Regions from separate parts of the Paenibacillus medicaginis genome, predicted to be linked through region 2. Evidence: riboswitches for the same ligand, from Rfam matches in the RefSeq annotation. Region 2 holds a riboswitch; each other region holds the start of a gene.
What was found. A riboswitch is a leader RNA that binds a small molecule or an ion and turns the genes downstream of it on or off. The one in region 2 is predicted to bind cyclic di-AMP.
Positions count from the first base shown of each region.

Region 1: it holds a riboswitch for cyclic di-AMP, as region 2 does, so the genes downstream of both, ACE5LO_RS15280 (TrkH family potassium uptake protein) here and ACE5LO_RS21910 (resuscitation-promoting factor) in region 2, are expected to answer to the same signal.
Region 3: it holds a riboswitch for cyclic di-AMP, as region 2 does, so the genes downstream of both, ACE5LO_RS15960 (C40 family peptidase) here and ACE5LO_RS21910 (resuscitation-promoting factor) in region 2, are expected to answer to the same signal.

Region 1 covers NZ_JBHIRY010000014.1:84,469-90,847, reverse strand. Annotated here, with positions in the region: gene uvrC (excinuclease ABC subunit UvrC) at 1-962, shown strand, start outside; gene ACE5LO_RS15285 (CPBP family intramembrane glutamic endopeptidase) at 931-2,625, opposite strand; cyclic di-AMP (ydaO/yuaA leader) riboswitch at 2,879-3,026, shown strand; gene ACE5LO_RS15280 (TrkH family potassium uptake protein) at 3,083-4,426, shown strand; gene ACE5LO_RS15275 (potassium channel family protein) at 4,445-5,110, shown strand; gene ACE5LO_RS15270 (hypothetical protein) at 5,160-5,405, shown strand; gene ACE5LO_RS15265 (LysR family transcriptional regulator) at 5,694-6,379, opposite strand, start outside.
Region 2 covers NZ_JBHIRY010000028.1:10,046-16,424, forward strand. Annotated here, with positions in the region: gene ACE5LO_RS21900 (HD domain-containing protein) at 1-1,219, shown strand, start outside; gene ACE5LO_RS21905 (TatD family hydrolase) at 1,334-2,110, shown strand; cyclic di-AMP (ydaO/yuaA leader) riboswitch at 2,313-2,568, shown strand; gene ACE5LO_RS21910 (resuscitation-promoting factor) at 2,852-3,991, shown strand; gene rnmV (ribonuclease M5) at 4,154-4,699, shown strand; gene rsmA (16S rRNA (adenine(1518)-N(6)/adenine(1519)-N(6))-dimethyltransferase RsmA) at 4,705-5,589, shown strand; gene yabG (sporulation peptidase YabG) at 5,676-6,379, shown strand, end outside.
Region 3 covers NZ_JBHIRY010000015.1:88,215-94,593, forward strand. Annotated here, with positions in the region: gene ACE5LO_RS15940 (DinB family protein) at 1-316, opposite strand, end outside; gene ACE5LO_RS15945 (hypothetical protein) at 564-779, shown strand; gene ACE5LO_RS15950 (ArsR/SmtB family transcription factor) at 1,208-1,579, shown strand; gene ACE5LO_RS15955 (heavy metal translocating P-type ATPase) at 1,719-3,947, opposite strand; gene ACE5LO_RS15960 (C40 family peptidase) at 4,132-4,605, opposite strand; cyclic di-AMP (ydaO/yuaA leader) riboswitch at 4,610-4,745, opposite strand; gene ACE5LO_RS15965 (hypothetical protein) at 5,092-5,301, shown strand; gene ACE5LO_RS15970 (MFS transporter) at 5,285-6,379, opposite strand, start outside.

The DNA of each region.
Region 1 (6,379 bases), on a different contig from region 2:
TGGCGGAGTCTGCTGTTGCCTACACCGCCGGTGAGAACTCTCTGATGGAAAAAGGGCAGCAGGGCGAGGAAGACCTGCAGCTATCGGCAGGTGGCGGCCTGGAGGAACCCCATACGGCGGCAGCTGCGCTGCAGCAATGGCTTGAGATCAAGGTGCTGCTTCCGCAGCGAGGATTGAAGCGTCAGATGGTCAGCATGGCGACGGAGAACGCCCGGGTTGCGCTGGATGAGAAGTTCCGCCTGATCGCCAGGGATGAGGAAAGAACGTCCAAGGCGGCGGATAATCTGGGTCGCGCCATCGGCCTGGAGAGCCTGCACCGCGTGGAGGCGTTCGATAACTCCAACATTCAAGGGGCCAACCCGGTATCCGCGATGATCGTGTTTATCGATGGCAAACCGGCCAAGAAGGAATACCGCAAGTACAAAATCCGCTCTGTACAGGGACCGGATGATTATGAAACGATGCGTGAGGTTATCCGCCGCCGTTATGAACGGGTGCTGAAGGAAAATCTGGAGATGCCCGATCTCATTGTGGTGGACGGCGGGCGCGGCCAGATTTCGGCTGCGGTGGATGTGCTGCAGAACGAGCTGGGGCTGTTCATCCCGGTATGCGGTCTCGTCAAGGATGCCAAGCACAAGACGTCCCAGCTGCTCGTCGGCGATCCGCCGGAGACGGTGGCACTTCCGCGCAACAGTGAGGAGTTTTACCTGCTACAGCGCATCCAGGAAGAGGTTCACCGCTTCGCCATTACGTTTCACAGGGAGCAGCGCGGCAAGTCCATGGTGACCTCCAGACTGGATTCAATTCCGGGCATTGGGGAAAAACGGCGCAAGCTGCTGCTTAAGCATTTCGGCTCCATTAAAAAAATAAGAGAGGCCAGTGTTGAAGATTTCCGGCCTCTCTCGATCGGCGACAAGCTCGCCACACAAATTATAGCTGCCCTTCAGGATGAGGAGTCGTAATAAACGGCTTCTCTTTTTTAGTGGGATTGAAGAGATACACCACATAGCCGACTACAGCGGGCAGCACCATCCCGATAGCTCCTACGGTGATGTTGACGACATCTCCCATCGACATCAGGCTGATGCCCATCAGAATGCTGTCAAATATGACATGACTGAACATGGCGGTAATGAAGCCGTATCTAAGGAAAATAAAGCTGAACAGCAGCCCGAGGAACAGCAGCTCGATCGGACGGGTGATGACAGGATAAATCGGGTACAGGGTATGTCCGAACGCCCAGATCAGTGAGCTGAGGGCGCTGGCGGCCAGCGTGCTGCGCACGATCTTTCTCAGCATCGGGATGCCGAACAGCCTGTAAAGCGCTTCTTCTCCGATTCCCGCCATCCAGGCCATGATCGGCAGCAGCCAGGCGTAGGTCATGTTATACGGCGACTGCGTTTCATCGATGGTGGACCAGCTGCCGATCAGCAGGTTGAGAATGACAAAGATGACGGACTGAACCCCAAGCAGGATGAAAGCCCACACATATCCGGCGCCCATGCTGCGCAGCACATACACTCCGTATCCAGGCTCCTTTGCACGCGGCCACGGGTTGAGTCCAGCTGTTTTCCAAAGCCCGTTGCCTCCTACAAAGGAGAAGTAAATGATAACTCCCATCATCAGATTAAAGATGATTTGCAGACCGATGCCGAAGATCAGGACGTCGCTGTTGGCGGATTGGGCTTGCAAATAAGGCATCATGTTGAGCAGAGTCAGCACCGAAATGGCAAAATAAACGAAGCTCAGAATAATACCGCGGGTAAACGAGGTATGACGCCGGGTCAAGCTGCTGTACACCACGGCAAGCACACCGAGCACGAAGGAAAACAGCATGTAGCCGATATAGTACAAAAGGTTGGCAAGTTTCGTCTGTTGATCGACATATTCCGTATGGGAAGAAGGAACGGCAAAGGAGGACTCCAGAGAGCGGACACCCCCGTTTTCAAACGTCAGTCTGACCTGAAGCATAGCATCCCCGATCTTGCTTCCTTCGTCCGAATAGGTAAGTCCAGGCTCACTTTCCCTGGTCTCAACGGTTAGATTTTCCGTGTTATACCCCATTTGCTTCAGTAAAGGGGCAGCCAAAGCCTTTTTATCTGCAAGCGGCATACCTTCTTCGTACGCCCGCAGCAGTCCGCTCCGGGTTTCACCGTCAGGAAGAGCTTCGGTGTTGTTATAAAATCCGTCTCCGTTTTGAATAATAAAACCGACAGGCTTCCCCGTCTGCAGACCGACATCAACCATGACGGTGTGGTCCTGCGCCGGGTCGGGAAGGCTGACCCGGTAAAATTCGTAAGGATACTTCCCGCCCCACTTCCGATTGTATTCAGGGATAAGCTGCTCTTTGGAAAGATACCCGTACAGTTCGGCGTGTGCTTCATAGGCGGGAGCGGGCATTTCCCCTGCCGACTCTTTAAAACCCAAAACGGACTTGGCAAAGCCTTCTGCGCGCTCAACAGCCTTCTGTTTGCTGATTGCCTCCCCTGGCTGATTCTGGCTTAAGGATGCGAGAACCGGCAGCAGTACCTGCAGCAGCAGAAACACGGCGAGGCCGATGATGCCCAGGGTGCTCAGCTTCTTGAAATCAGCGGTTAATTTAACCGGTTTTCCGATGGGATTCATCTAATACCTCCTTCATATGGACCATTTTAACATCTTTCCGTGAGAAGTTCCTTTCCTTTGCAGGAAGGGGATGAATGGACCGTCATCGCTTCATGAGCGTGTGTAAATGCGATGAAAAAGATGAAAGAATACAATAATGTAGGATTCATGAGAGCTGGAACGCTTCTTTTGCTCTGAATTGGCGTTATTTGAGCCTTTTTCATGAAAAGCATCTTTTGTGATGTACAAGGAGAAGGTTTATAATTTGTTTGCAATTGCATACAAGCCGAATTTCGTTATGAATACGGGGGAACCATTTAATTGGGGTGAATTTCGCACCTGGTCATGGGCCGGGTCTGAATAGGGCGATTTCTGCGGCCCGAATCCGTCAGCTAACCTCGTAGGCTGCAGGCAGGAACCTGGTCAGGCACTTGGTTTTCCGGTGTCTTTTTTTAATGACTTTTTCTAGAGGTGTATAATGATAATTCCCAAATTGAAATGGCTGCGCCTTTCCCCTCCGCGCATTCTCGTGAGCGGTTTTGCCCTTATTATTTTGCTCGGTGCAGGACTGCTTATGCTGCCAATCTCCAATACGTCGGGGGTGCCACTGCCTTTTATTGACGCCTTGTTCACCGCAACGTCGGCTACTTGTGTGACCGGTCTGGTCGTTGTGGATACAGGCACGCATTTCACGGTGTTCGGTCAGGTCGTCCTCGCGCTGTTAATTCAGATCGGAGGCCTTGGCTTCATGACAATGGCTACCTTGCTGGCTCTTGTGTTCAAACGCAGAATTTCGCTGAAGGAGCGGCTGATTCTTCAAGAAGCGATGAATCAGACCTCCATGGAGGGCATTGTCGCCCTGATCCGCAAGGTGCTGTTGTACTCGCTGACCATAGAAGCAGTGTGTGCCGTGGTGTTCGCGGTCCGCTGGTCCTTTGACATGCCTGTAGGCAGAGCTATTTATTTCGGGGTGTGGCATGCCATTTCGATGTTCAACAATGCGGGTTTTGATCTGTTTGGCGAATTCCGCAGCTTGACGTTATACGTCAACGATCCGGTTATCAACTTTACAGCCATGTTTTTGATCGTTACCGGCGGTATCGGGTTTGTCGTCATGTCGGATTTGGTGGAATACCGCAAGAGAAAGAAGCTTTCCCTGCACACCAAGGTTGTGCTTACAGCGACAGCGGTGCTTATTGTTACAGGTGCGCTGGTCATCTTTGTTTTTGAATTCACGAATCCGAAGACGCTGGGCAGCCTTCCCTGGTCAGGCAAAATCCTGGGATCGCTGTTCCAGTCGGTTACGCCGCGTACGGCGGGCGCCAATACGCTGGATATTGCGGGACTCCGTCAGGCCACGCAGTTTTTCATTATTATATTGATGTTTATCGGTGCGTCTCCAGGCTCAACGGGGGGCGGCATCAAAACGACAACCTTTACGATCATGGCTGGAGCTGTTGTGTCCATGATTCGCGGAAGGGAAGATATCGTGATTTACCGTTACCGTCTGGCTCAGGATCGTATTTTGAAAGCACTCACGATTACACTGCTCGCCCTTTTTCTCGTGATAGCTGTTACGATGATCTTGACGACTACAGAGGATCGTCATTTTCTGATGATTCTGTTCGAAACGACCTCTGCATTCGGAACAGTCGGGCTTTCCATGGGGCTGACGCCGGATTTATCGGTGATCGGCAAAATATTGATCAGTTTCACGATGTTTGCGGGCAGACTCGGACCGATCACGCTTGCTTATGCTTTGGGCAAAAAGCAGAGCAAGGAGCTTTATCGCCACCCGGAAGGCAAAATGATTATAGGATAAGGGAGTTACAGATCAGCAATGAAAATTCAGCAGTTCGTGGTTATCGGTTTGGGACGTTTTGGCTCCAGCCTGGCAATGCAGCTTATGGAAATGGGATATGAGGTGCTTGGCATCGACAGGGATGAAGATGTCGTGGAAGAAATGAGTGAGTATCTGACCCATGTGGTGACCGGCGATGCCACCGATGAACAGTTGCTCCGCTCCATCGGAGTCCGCAATATGGATTGCGGCATCGTGGCGATCGGAGATGATATTCAGATGAGCATTCTCGCTACTATTCTATTGAAGGAACTGGGCATCAAGACCGTGGTGGCCAAAGCGATCTCCAAGCTGCACGGAAGGGCGCTGGAAAAGCTGGGGGTGGACCGTATCGTGTATCCGGAACGGGATATGGGCATACGGGTCGCCCACCAGCTGGTCACCCCCAATCTGCTTGATTATCTGCAGCTTTCCAAGGACTACACCATTGCGGAACTGAATGTGCCGGCATGCCTGAACGGCAAAACGCTGTCTGAGCTGAATACACGGACCCGTTTCGGCTGCAGCATCGTGGCCATTCACACCAGCAACGGGGTGCTGATTGCGCCTACAGCAATGGATAAGGTTCACTGCGATGACATCATGGTCATCATCGGCACGAACAATAATATCGGACGTTTCGAGGAAGAGGTCGTGAACCAGTAATCATTCTGTCTATTCTATACGTATTCATTAAAAAATAAGTGGGGATAACTTGGACAATAACATCGGTAAACGAGGCCGGTTGGAGGAAGAAGTATTTTCCTACCGCAGCACGAAGGACCAAAAAGTGATTCTGTACTGGCAAGGCAGACAAGTGATGATTTTGCAAGGAAAAGACAGTGAAAAGTTCCTGCAGCGAATCGCTACTGCCAACGACAGCAAAGAAGAGCAGTTGATTATGGCCAAGGTAACAGGCAATTTCAAGCGAGGGAATGAAAAACAGGCAAAGCGCCGATAGGCTAGGGTAAGAAGTTGACAGTACCCATAACAAGCTCCCTAAAAGCAACGACTTTGCTCGGATTGCGGATGAAGAATTAGAAATAGGAAACAAGGTCAAGGACAAAGGGAGTCTTCCCTGTCCTTGACCTTTCTTCTTACTTTTCTTGTAAGAGGGGTATGCACGATACCAGCGGAGAAGACGAAGCAATTCCGGAAAAGCGAAGCGGTCGCCTTTGGCCCGAAGGGTCAACAGCGATTGTAGGAATGCTTCGTTTTCGGAGCGTCTCGGAGCCGTACACCTTTTACCTCACACCATCCGGTACCCGGCAAAGGAGGCGCGGGTTTCCCCGATCCATTGTCTGGCCGTCGGACCGTGCTCGGCGGTCTCGGAATAGATGAGGCAGGTTGTGCGCCGGGTCTCCTTCAGCTCCGGAATATAGAGCGCCACCAGGCCGTTATCCCGCAACAGCTCGGGACGCAGATAAGACTTCGGCAGCAGCGCGGCGGCCTTGCAGGTCGGCAGCAGCCGGACGATCGCCTCGAAGGAGTCGATTTCCATACGGATATCGGGCATAATTCCGCTTAACTGGAACAATTCGTCGGTCAACCGCCTGTACCAGGTGCCTTTGGAGAAGGTGATCATCGGCAGGCTCTGCAGATTGGCCATCCCGATCATGCCGCTTTGTGCAGTCAACGGATGGCCGGCCGGAACGACCAGTTCCAGATGGTCGTCAAACAGGGGGATACAGCTCAGGCCCGGTTCTTCAATGGCAGAGCCAACAATGCCCGCATCAGCCTTCTTGTCCCGCACAAAACCGACGATCTCATGTGTCTTGCCTGTCAGCAGCTTGAGCTCGGTGTGCGGATGTTTGTTCATGAAGGCCTCCACCAGCGTGGGCAGGGTTGTTTGAATCGTTGTAAGGCTCGCCCCGAGTGTCAGCTCGGTCCCGCCTTCGTTTTTATACTGTGACAGCTTTTGCAGGAAGCGGATTT
Region 2 (6,379 bases):
TCAGGATGTTGTCATCTGGCGTTTGATTAATACTTCTGAGTTTCAGAGGCTGCGCCGGATTCGTCAGCTTGGAACTTCCTATTTAACTTTTCATGGTGCTGAACACAGCCGTTTCTCTCACTCCCTGGGCGTATATGAGATTACACGCCGCATCATTTCCCAATTTGAACGCGGTGAATATACAGACTGGCCCAAGGAAGAAAAACTGGTCACCTTATGTGCCGCCCTGCTGCATGATTTGGGGCATGGCCCGTTCTCCCATTCCATCGAAGAAGCCTTCGGCATGAATCACGAGGATTGGACCTGCCGTATTATTTTGGGAGACACGGAGATCAATACGGTCCTTTGCCAGGTTGAACCCGGGTTTCCGGAAAAGGTCGCTGCCGTGATCTCAAAAACCTACGATAAACCGATCGTAGTCAATTTGGTAACGAGTCCGCTGGATGCGGACAGAATGGATTATCTGCTGCGGGACGCCTACCAGACAGGAGTTAATTACGGCACCATCGACCTTGACCGCATTCTGCGCCTGCTTCGCCCTCATAAGGGCCGTATTGTCGTCAAGGACTCGGGAATGCATGCTGTGGAAGACTACCTGATGTCCCGTTACCAAATGTACTGGCAAATTTATTTTCATCCGGTGACCCGCAGCTCGGAAATTATACTGCGGCTCATTTTCCGGAGAGCCAAGGAGCTAATGAATCAGGGGTATGCCTTCGGATTTCTGCTTGATCCTCTTCCCGACTTAATCCGCGGAGATCTGACAGTCAGCCAGTATTTAATGCTGGATGAATCCCTGATACAAACTGTATTTAATTTATGGAAGCAGGAAGAGGACCCTGTTCTGAGCGACCTGTGTTCGCGTTTTATGGATCGCAGGCTATATAAATATGTGCAAATCGACTCTATGGATAGGAGTATGATTGACGATTTGCGGGCCGCCCTTGCGAAGGCTGGACTTCACCCCGACTATGACTTGGAAATTGATTTTCCGACAGACCTTCCTTATGATGTATTCCGGAAGGACGGATCGACAGAGAATCAGATTTTGCTGCTTGGCCGGGAGGGCGGTGTGCGCGAAATATCTGAAGTGTCGGATATCGTACGCTCAATCAGCGGTATTCACCGGGGAAAATACCATCTGTATTACCCGCAAAATAAATTGGAGCAAATTAAGGATAAGCTGCCGCCCGACATCCAGAAATTGTTTGTAAAATAACCTTCAAATCATTTGTTTTTAATCTAAGCATCATGATATAGAAGATTGCAAAAATTGAAAATTGCCAAAGAAAGAAATTAATCTAAATTAAAACCAATTAAGGAGGAACAATCCTTGGAATTATTTGATACGCATACCCATCTTGATTCGCCGTCATTTAACGAAGACAGAGAGCAAATCATATCAAACGCCGTCGAAGCGGGAGTTACACGAATGGTCAATGTCGGGTTTAATAGAGAGACTATTCCCAGTACAATGGAGCTTGCTGAAACTTATGATTTTATTTATGCTGCTGTCGGATGGCATCCCGTTGATGCCATCACCATGCAGGATGGGGACTTGGAATGGATTGCATCGCTTTGCAAGCATGAGAAGGTCGTAGCCATTGGGGAAATTGGACTGGATTACCATTGGGATACTTCTCCGAAGGATGTTCAGCAGCGGGTGCTGCGCCAGCAAATCGGACTTGCCCGGGAGCTGGGGATGCCGATTGTCATTCACAACCGCGATGCGCACGAGGATATCGTGAAAATTTTGCGTGAAGAGAAAGCGCATGAGGTTGGAGGAATTATGCATTCGTTCTCTGGCAGCTGGGAAATTGCTAAATTATGTCTGAATATGGAATTTCATTTGTCCTTTGGAGGCCCGATTACATTCAAAAATGCGCGTCAGCCGAAAGAGGTTTTGGCGCAGGTGCCGCTGGATCGCTTATTGATTGAAACCGATTCCCCTTATCTGACTCCCCATCCCTTCAGAGGCAAACGAAACGAGTCGGCCTATGTGAGATTGGTGGCTGAGGCAGCTGCCCAAATCAAGGGAATTTCCGTCGAGGAATTGGCGGCGATCACCACCAAAAATGGGCTGGAACGATTTTACATACGGAGAGAATGAGAGATAAATCATTAAAAAAGTATCCTAGACAGAGCTAAACATAAAAATGTTCCGGGAAAACCGCGATTATTACAATATTTTAACCGATTATTTAGAGAAAAGCACTTGAAAGCTGCTTTACAACATGCATGTAAACAGGATATCATCGTTTCAGTGAATTATTGATGCTGTGTAAAGCGGCAAATTCAGTAGTTCATTTCATGAACCAGTCTCGCTTAATCTCTGTTATGGAGAACGGGGGAACCGATATGGTGGCAGGCCATAAGGAGAGCGTACAGACATAGACGTATTGTCGTGTGCATGTACCTTCGCTTATGCCGGACGTCATAGTTCGATTTCTTTTCTGGGTCTTAGGGGTGAATGTGAAGGCAGCCGCCATGAGCGGGTGACCTGAACTAGGGCGACTCTCTACGTCCGAATCCGACAGCTAACCCCGTAAGCGTATCAAGAGAGAAGCTACCTCGTGTATGGATTTTCCGCATATGTCATTGACGGAAGTCACGAAAGAGCTCTCTTAACTCTTTCTTGACTTTTTTAGTTTATGAATATGGGAGAATCTGCCCACATACTGTTACATAACGGAGTTATGAAGCAGTAAAGGGGGGCGCCATGCTGCGAAGACGGGAACATGATGCAGGGCAGGTTGCAGTCAGGCTTGTCTTGTAGAAAATCTGGTATAGTCGCGTCAACTTCAATCATGTATTACTCTCAGACGGCGAGGCTATGAAGGAGGACGGAGAAGTGGGAATTTTCCAACAAGGGGAGACCCATGAGTCACGCTCATCCAGCATGTCTTACGCGTTGCGATGGAGGCATGAAAAATTGCGCCATGCATCATTGGTCGCTATTTTTCTAATCGCACTAACAATCACAATCTCTATTCTGGTGTACACGCAGACAAAGAAACAAGTGGTTCTGGTCATCAACGGTCAGACGAAAGCGGTTGAGACCCGCGGAGAAAGTTTGCAGGATGTTCTGGAGGAGCATTCTATTACACTGGCACCCCATGACAAGATTTCCATGCCGGTGAACGGAGCTGTACAGAATGGGGAGCGGGTAGTCATTAAACGGGCTGCGCCAGTGAACGTATCCGCAGGCTATGAAACCAAACAGCTGTACACCACCGAAAATACAGTAGAAGACGCTATTCGAACCTTGGGCTACGAATTGTCACCGGAAGATAAGGTTTCCCCCTCACCGGATACCAGAATCTCTTCTAACATGGATATAAAAATTGTTCGTGTTACGAAGCAGAAGGTTCAACAAAAGGCAGAGATTCCTTACAGAGTCGTCAAGACGGCTGATCCAAGCTTGTACAAGGGAGATAATCGCACCTTGGTGAGCGGCAAGGATGGAGTCATGGTCCAGAATATTGAGAAGGTGTATCATGACGGGAAACTGATTTCAAAGCGTATGGTAAGCAAAGAAGTTGCTACGAATCGTGTTGACAAGGTTATTGCAGTAGGTACGAAGAAGAAACCTGTTGTACTGGCGGCATCTATCGGACCTTCCGGTTCCGCAAAGACGGCCGGTGCCAATACGATTAGCCGGGTAGGAATAGAATTTAAATATACAAAAGTTTTAAGCAATGTATCCATGACGGCTTACTCCGCACAGCAGCCTGGCATAGGCACCCGGACATCCTCCGGCACACGCGTTACTGAAGGACGCACCATTGCCGTGGACCCTAATGTCATCCCAATAGGCTGGTGGGTATATATTGAAGGTCTTGGCTTCCGTCGTGCTGAGGATACTGGCGGCGCCATAAAAGGCAACAAAATCGATGTGTATTATGAGAGTTTGAATCAGGCGATGAATTTTGGCCGTAAAACAGGAATGACAGTGTATGTCATCGGTCCGGTCAAACCGGAGTTGAATTAACCGCAGGCGGAAATGTTGGAGCTTGTAATTCAATCGCTGGTTAGGATAGTATTAAGAACATAAAGATGCCATGCTAAGAAGGGGAGGATCATCCTCTTCTTATTTTTATTTTGTGCTAAATGCCAAGCTCGGGATGAGAGCATCGGGAAGGAAGATAGATTCATGATTAAGGAAGTCATCGTAGTGGAGGGCCGGGATGATACGGTGGCCATCAAAAGGGCGGTCCAGGCCGACACGATTGAAACCGGCGGTTCTGCCATCAATGCCACGACGATTCGCAAAATTGCCATGGCTCAGAAGCGGCGGGGGATCATTATCCTGACCGATCCGGATCACGCCGGGGAGCGGATTCGCAAGATTATTGCCTCCAGGGTGCCGGGGTGCAAGCAGGCATTTATTCCTGAGGCGGAAGCGACCCGGAAAGGGGATATCGGGGTGGAGAATGCTTCTCCCGAAGCGATCCGTCACGCACTCGCCAGAGTTCATACTACGGTAGAGGATGCGCGCCCCCTGATCGATTGGGAGGACCTTATTGACGCGGGCATGATCACACATCCACGGGCGGCCTCCCGCAGGATGACGTTAGGCAACATCCTGGGCATCGGTTATTGCAACGGCAAGCAGCTTCATAAGCGGCTGACGATGTTCCAAATCAGCCGCGAGGAGTTCGCGGCGGCATTACAGCAAATTGAAAGCGAAGGATTGTGATGGACATGAAGGGTCTTGAAGATATTGCGACTCCCCGCCGGACCAAGGAGATCATTCAGAGGCACGGTTTCTCGTTCAAGAAGAGTCTGGGACAGAATTTTCTGGTTGACCAGAATATATTGCAAAAAATCGTGGCTGCCGCCGGATTGGATGAGACCAAGGGAGCGCTTGAGATCGGGCCGGGCATTGGAGCGCTGACGGAGCGGCTGGCCCGTTCGGCCAAGTGCGTAACGGCTGTGGAGATCGATCAGCGGCTTCTGCCCATTCTGGACGAAGTTATGGCACCGTACGACCAGGTGCGCGTACGTCACGGGGACGTGCTGAAGCTGGACCTTAAAGAAGTGTTCGCGGAGGACTTTGCGGATGTGGAAAAGGTCAGCGTGGTAGCCAATCTGCCTTATTACGTCACAACTCCCATCTTGATGAAGCTGCTGGAGGACAAGCTGCCTCTGGAGAATATCGTCGTCATGATTCAAAAGGAGGTAGCTGAACGAATGGCCGCGGCTCCAGGCTCCAAGGATTATGGCAGCTTGAGCATAGCGGTGCAGTATTACAGTGAGCCGGAGCTGGTCTGCATTGTGCCGCACACCGTATTCATTCCGCAGCCCAATGTGGAATCGGCGGTTATCCGGCTGCGTGTAAGACCGGAGCCACCGGTCCAGGTTCCGGACGAAAAGCATTTTTTTGAAGTCGTGCAGTCTGCCTTCGCGCAACGGCGCAAAACGATTGCTAACAACCTGAAGAGCCGATTCTTCACAAAAGAGAATAAGGATGCGTTAGAGCCCCTTTTGCGGTCCGCAGACATTGAACCCTCCAGAAGGGGAGAAACGCTCAGCATCGAAGAGTTCGCGCGTCTGAGCACGCTGTTGCTGGAAGCAGGCTATAAATAAACATCCGTTCTGCCATGCTTGATTTCAGACGGCCGGAACCAAAGCGGGGTATTGCCCATACGATGAAGCAGGGGTGATACACATTGATGATCATTGGAGACTTGGTCGTTCGTAAATCGTACGGCAGGGACGTGACGTTCCGCGTAGAGGAAGTCTGGCGCGATAATGCCATCATTAAAGGGACAGAGTTCCGGCTGCTGGCAGACTCCCCTATGAGCGATCTGGTCAAAGTGTCGACCGATCCGATGAACGGCATAACCAAACAGGCACAAATTAAAGCTTATCAATCCCTCTCTTCCCTGAAGCAGGAACGGCTGCAGCAGGCGGAACGGGGGCATGAGCTGCTGAACCAAAGCCAGGCCGCGAATGCATCCTATTTTGAAATGCCCGGCAAGGTGCTCCATTTGGACGGGGATGCCAACTATCTGCATAAAAGCATGAAGCTGTATGAACAGCTCAGGGTTCCGGCTGAGGGATATCATGTACATGAGTCCGCCATGGCGGACGTTCTGCTGAAGCTGCTTCCGCGCGCTCGCCCCGATATTCTCGTCATCACCGGGCATGACGGTGTGCTCAAAAAGCGTCAGCCTTATGATTTGTACAGTCTGTCCAGCTATAAAAATTCACAAAACTTCGTCTCTGCCATTCAGGTGGCAAGACAGTACGACAGAAATCTGGACTCGCTTACGATTGTAGCAGGGGCATGCCAGTCCCATTTTGAGGCGCTGCTCCGTACAGGAGCGAATTTTGCCAGTTCTCCCGGCCGTATTCTGATCCATGCGCTGGATCC
Region 3 (6,379 bases), on a different contig from region 2:
GGGTTTGGCCTTCCACATGAACCAGGGAGCCGTCCTCCGACCTGTCCTCCTGCAGAAATAGAGAACGAATTTCCGGTTCATATTCGGTGGCTTCAAGCACCTCGACATATAGCCAATCCGCCTCAATAAGTGCAATATGATACAGCAGCGAGCCGATGCTGTGCCGCCCCTCCAATTGCCGATCCAGCAAGTCAGGGGCCAGGCCGTTCAGCTTTTCCAAGATGGTTCTGCGGACATCCTCCAAGCACCATAGCCAACGCCCGATTTCAGGCTCATATCCCGGCAAGGCTGCCACTTGCAATGATTTTTTGCTCACATCATCACTCTCCTTATCTTTCTAAATATTCTAGGTACGGTTTGTTTTTCCCTCTTGCACATCCAAAGCATTACTGGTCAGATTCCACTCTGGGTCAAGCCGTATTTTCACAAAAAAAGGGACAATCCTGAACGATTTATGAAACCTCTTGCAGCAAGCTGTCCTGGCGCCCGAAGTTCAATTACAATGGGAAGTATCCGGCAGGATCTGAATAAGAACTGCTCAAACGCACAGAAAGGAGAGTTCCATGAAGTACGTTAATGAAGAAACGCCTGTCATTCTTACAGCAGCACAACAGGAAACGGGGACAACCGAGTCCGGCACCACAACGGAGCAGACAACGGACTATGTATATCATGAGCCTGAACGCACTTACACTGGCCTGATTATTGGCATTATCCTGATTCTGGTTATTGTAGGGGCCCGCATTGCTTTCTCGGTATGGGCAAAAAAACATAAATAAGAAAAACGTCTATCGTCGTAATTTACAGAAGACAGGCCGCGTTTAGACTGGGTTCGCTTGGGATCTCGTTTGTACGTTTTTTCATACAAAAACCCGCGACTGGGCTCGCTCGGGCTCTCGTTTGTACGTTTTTTCACACAAAAACCCGCGACTGGGCTCGCTCGGACTCTCGTTTGTACGTTTTTTCGCACAAAAACCCGCGACTGGGCTCGCTCGGACTCTCGTTTGTACGTTTTTTCGCACAAAAACCTGGGAGATAGTTTTTCTTGCGATGATAGAATTGTTCAGCTCCGCTGAAATCTTAAAATTCTATAACCATAAAAAATCCGACCAGCCTTCTTCCTGTTCAGTTTCTTAATTATTCGTAAATCCTACGCCTTTTCGGTATAATGAATAATAGCGGCTGAACTTGAGGAAGGTGATTGATTGTGGAACCCGTACTGAGAAACGAGGAAGATTGGAATAACGACTGCCATCAACCCAGGGAAGTTCTTGATGGCATAAAAAATAAACTGGTTGATTTACAAACGGCTGCTGAAATGGCCGAAATCTTCAAAGCGCTGGGCGATCCGACCCGGATCAGGCTGATCTACGCCCTGATTGAGCGGGAGCTGTGTGTGCATGATCTGTGTGTGCTGCTGGATATGGGGCAGTCCGCCGTCTCGCACCAGCTTCGCTATTTGCGCAATTTACGCATCGTCAAACGCCGGAAAGTTGGGAAAACGGTATTCTACTCGCTTGATGATACTCATGTGGAGCAAATTTTCCTGCAAACCCATCAGCATATTACCCACCAGTAAGAAAAACGCATGTCGACGCACATTCACAGAAAACAGACCGCGTTGAGCAGCAGTTTTTCTTGCGATTTCAAAAAACACAGCATCAACCGGTGCATATTGGCTCCGGATTGATGCTGTGTTTCGTTTTTTCTGGCGAATTTTACGCTAATTCCTTCGTACGCAGCACCCTCATGGCATTCAGCACGGCCAGCAGTGTAACCCCGACATCGGAGAACACCGCCTCCCACATCGAAGCAATGCCGAAGGCTCCCAGCAGGAGAAATACGGCCTTGACCCCCAGGGCAAACAAAATGTTCTGCCATACAATGCGGCGTGTGCGTCTGGCGATATGGATCGCGGATGACAGCTTGGAAGGCTCGTCGGTCATAATGACGATATCCGCAGCCTCAATCGCCGCATCCGAGCCCAATCCGCCCATGGCAATCCCGACATCGGCCCGCGCCAGTACGGGAGTATCATTCATGCCGTCACCGATAAAAGCAATTTTGTCCCTGCGTGCTTTTTGCCGGTCCAGCCTCTCAATCTCCTCTACCTTATGCTGCGGCAGGAGCTCGGCGTGCACTTCGTCCAGACCAAGCTTCCGGCCTACGGCCTCACCAACAGCTTTCGCATCACCGGTAAGCATGATCGTCTTCTTCATGCCCAGCTCTTTCAAGGAGCGGATGGTCTGTTCCGCATCCTCTTTAATCTCGTCCGCAATGACGATATACCCCGCATAGCTCCCATCGATAGCTACGTGCACGACTGTTCCCGGTTCTTCAGGTGTCTTGAAAGGAATCTGCTCCCGGTTCATGAGCTTGGCATTGCCGGCCAGAATCTGTTTGCCTTCAAACTGCACCTGAATGCCGTGGCCCGCGATTTCGTTATATTCCTGAACATCCGCCGCCTGCAGCTCTTGCCCATAAGCTGCGCGAATGGATTCGGCAATCGGGTGATTGGAATGGAGCTCGGCATAAGCAGCGCTGCGGAGCAGCTCCTCCCGGGTTGCCCCGTTAGCCGGATAAATCCCGGTCACGGTAAAGGCCCCTTTCGTAAGGGTGCCTGTTTTATCGAATACGACATATTTTACATCATTCAGGGCTTCAAGATAGTTGCTGCCCTTCACGAGCACACCCTGCCTGGAAGCCGCCCCGATCCCGCCGAAAAATCCGAGCGGAATGGACACCACCAACGCGCACGGGCAGGAAATGACCAGAAATACCAAAGCACGGTAGACCCATTCGGAAAACGTGGCACCACTGATCAGCAATGGCGGCACGATAGCCAGCAGGGTGGCGACAATGACGACGACCGGCGTATAATAACGTGCGAATTTTGTAATAAACTGTTCCGTTGGCGCCTTCTTGCTGCTTGCATTTTGTACCAGCTCCAAAATTTTGGAAACGGTGGATTCACCGTAGCTTTTAGTAACCTCAACGGTCAATACTCCGTTTTTGTTAACAAAGCCGCTTAATACCTCATCCCCGGGCTCGACCTCGCGCGGCACGGATTCGCCTGTTAAAGCCGAGGTGTCCATGGCGGTTCTGCCCTCCAGCACTTTGCCGTCAAGCGGCACCCGTTCGCCAGGCTTCACTATGATGAGATCACCGACACGAACCTCTTCCGGGGCTACCCGCTTCGTCTCATTCCCCATCTGCAGATTGGCATAATCAGGCCGGATATCCATCAGGCTGCTGATGGATTTGCGCGACCGGTTCACAGCTATGCTCTGGAACAGCTCACCTACCTGATAGAACAGCATGACGGCCACGCCCTCGGGATACTGCTGAATGGCAAAGGCGCCGATGGTGGCGAGAGACATCAGAAAATGCTCGTCAAACACCTGGCCTCTGAGGATATTTTTGACAGCTCTGAGGACAATGTCACCGCCAACAATAAGATAAGCGATGGTAAACAGCACAAACTCCGCTACTCCCGTAACAGGTGACAATAGCCCGACTCCTGTTAGAAGGGCACCTGCAATCAAGTGAATGATCATGCGTTTCGTATTGCCTGCCCCATGATCATGGCTGTGCCCGTGACTGTGGTCGTGAGCATGATCGTGGTCATGAGTATGACCATGATCGTGGTTATGACCATGCTGTGCAGCCGCATGGCTTATGGCCGCTTTCGCAGCAGCTCCGTTCCCCTTCTCCACGACCTGAATATGAGGCTCCAACTGATTCACTTTTTTCTTGGCTGCTGTGACGACATCCTGATCATGCGTTTTGTCCACTTCCATCGTAAGTGTCTTGCTTACAAAGTTAACAGAACAGTCCATAACCCCGTCCAGCTTCTTCACACCGTTCTCAATCTTCATGGCGCAATTCGCACAGTCCAGGCCTTCCAGTATAAGCTCCCGTTTCACCTTTTCAACCGCTGTACCCATTAGGCTTCTCCCCTTCCTGGCAGCCAAATAACTATATATGAATAATTGTTCATGTGTTTTGAACTTATTATATGTAGTGAAGGAGAAGATTGTCAATGCAGTATTCCCATTCTATGCAAGGCAGATGACCTGACAGTAAAAAAAGGACAAGCCTGAAAATAATTTCAGGCTTGTCCTTTTCCATTCAACGCGCTTCGCTCACCATTTGGGCATAGCTTGTCTGGCTGATGACGCGGCGGGCCGTTACATATCTGTTTTGATAATAAGACTCTGACAGGCTGCTGACAGTAACACCCTGGCTGCTTGAGGAATGGGCAAACTGATTGTTCCCCACATAGATGCCGGCATGGGAAATGCCGCGTCCGCTTGTGTTAAAAAACACCAGGTCTCCCGCCCGGAGATCTTCTTTGGCGACTGCTACACCTTCGTTAGCCTGCTGTTGGGAAGTGCGGGGCAAGTCCAAACTAAACTTGTTGAATATGTACAGAATAAAACCGGAACAATCGAATCCTGCAGTTGTGGTGCCCCCATATTTGTATGGAGTACCTGCAACCTGACTAACATAGCTGTTGATTTGTGCTTCGCTGGCATGTGTAGTGGCAGCCCCGGATGTAAACAGTACGGCGGCTCCAAAAATCGACAATATCGCTTTTTTCAAAAAAATGTTCTCCCTTCAACGCCTACGGAGTTAGCTGAGGGTTAGGTAGAAGGTTCCCTTTACTCTTTTATGTACAAGAATAATTCACCCGGAATGGTTCCCCCGTTTTCAAACACAATGAAATTCGGCAAATATTAAAATTTTGTAACCTTAATCAGGGTAATATACCCAACCTCTCTTTGTCAATGGAAGAAAAACCCTTTTGATAGAAGGTGGCAGCGGCTATATACCAACAAAAAATTGCAGTTCATAAAAGTAACATAAAAGAAACAAAAATGTAAACACGCAATGCATAGTTAGCTGTATCGAGAAACATATTACACGCAGATTGGAGGAAAACCCCGGTTAAGATGGCGTGTAAAAAAACCGGTCGGGGCAGTACCTTTGACCGGTTGGATGCTTCCATATTATCGGAGTCGGAACTTCTTGCGGAGGCGAGTTAATCTTATGTTAATATAGATTTAACAAGCAATGGGAGATGGTGAAATGAAAAGGTATCCTCTTTGGTATAACGTAATTGTAGGAACTGTACTGATCGCACTGATCTGCTCATTATTTTTTGTGGAATATAACATAACCCCTTATGCCTTGTTCGTCCTGTTTATAGCCATGGCTGTCCGGGATTGGAAAACCGACCGCCGCTACTCCATTTTGTATCTTGTGTTGGCGGGGGTATACGTTATTTTGATGCTGTAGCCTCTTGAACCTGTTTTCTCTCCGTAAAATAATAGATCAGTGCCATGGCTGGCAGTGCAATGCCTATGACGGACGCAGCCTTCCAGCCCCCCAGGTCATAAGCCCATCCTCCAGCCGCAGAACCCAGGGCTCCACCTGCAAAAAAGATAGCCATAAACAAACCGTTCAACCGGCTGCGCACCTCGGCTCCAAGGGCAAAAATCGCACGCTGGCTGAGAACCAGATTAGCCGACACGCCCATGTCCAAAAGAATCGCAGAAAAGACTAATATGGATACGGTAAACACCGAACGGGTATGAACCATGAAAGGCAGAGCCAGTGCAATGATAACTGCGGCCAAAGCGAGCCCTGTCGCCGTCCGAATCCAGCCCCGATCTGCCAGACGGCCTGCGATGGGGGCCGCAATCGCGCCGGATACTCCCGCTAAGGCAAACAATGCCACTTCCATTTGTGAAAAATGAAATGCAGGCCCTGTCAGTAACAGCGAAACCGTCGTCCAGAACAAGCTGAAGGTCCCAAATACAGCAGCATGATAAATGGCCCGGCGCCGCAGGATTGGCGTAGTTTTCAGCAGATGCCACATCGAGCCGATGAGCCTGGAGTAAGGTTCGTTTGTCACCGGCTTTCTGGCAGGAAGCGCCTTGGCCAGAACGAGAGCCAGGACAAAAATCAATACAGAGGATAAAACGAATACGGAACGCCAGCCCAGCAGATCAGCCACCATGCTGGACAGCGGGCGTGCAAGCATAATGCCCAGCAGCAAACCGCTCATGACATTGCCCACTACCCTGCCGCGGGATTCGTCAGGCGCAAGATGCGCCGCATACGGCACCAGAATCTGAGCCGCCACCGAGCCGATCCCGATCATTGCGGACGCAAGAAGGAACAGCGCGGCGCTTGGAGCCGCCGCCAGGGTAAGCAAAGACAGTATAGTAAGGAACAGTGCCCCTACCACCAGCTTCCTATTTTCAAGCACATCCCCCAAAGGGACGACAAACAGCAGGCCGATGCCGTAGCCAATCTGCGTCAGAGTAACAATCAGGCCCGCCGCTCCCGAGGATAGCCCGATGGACGAGCT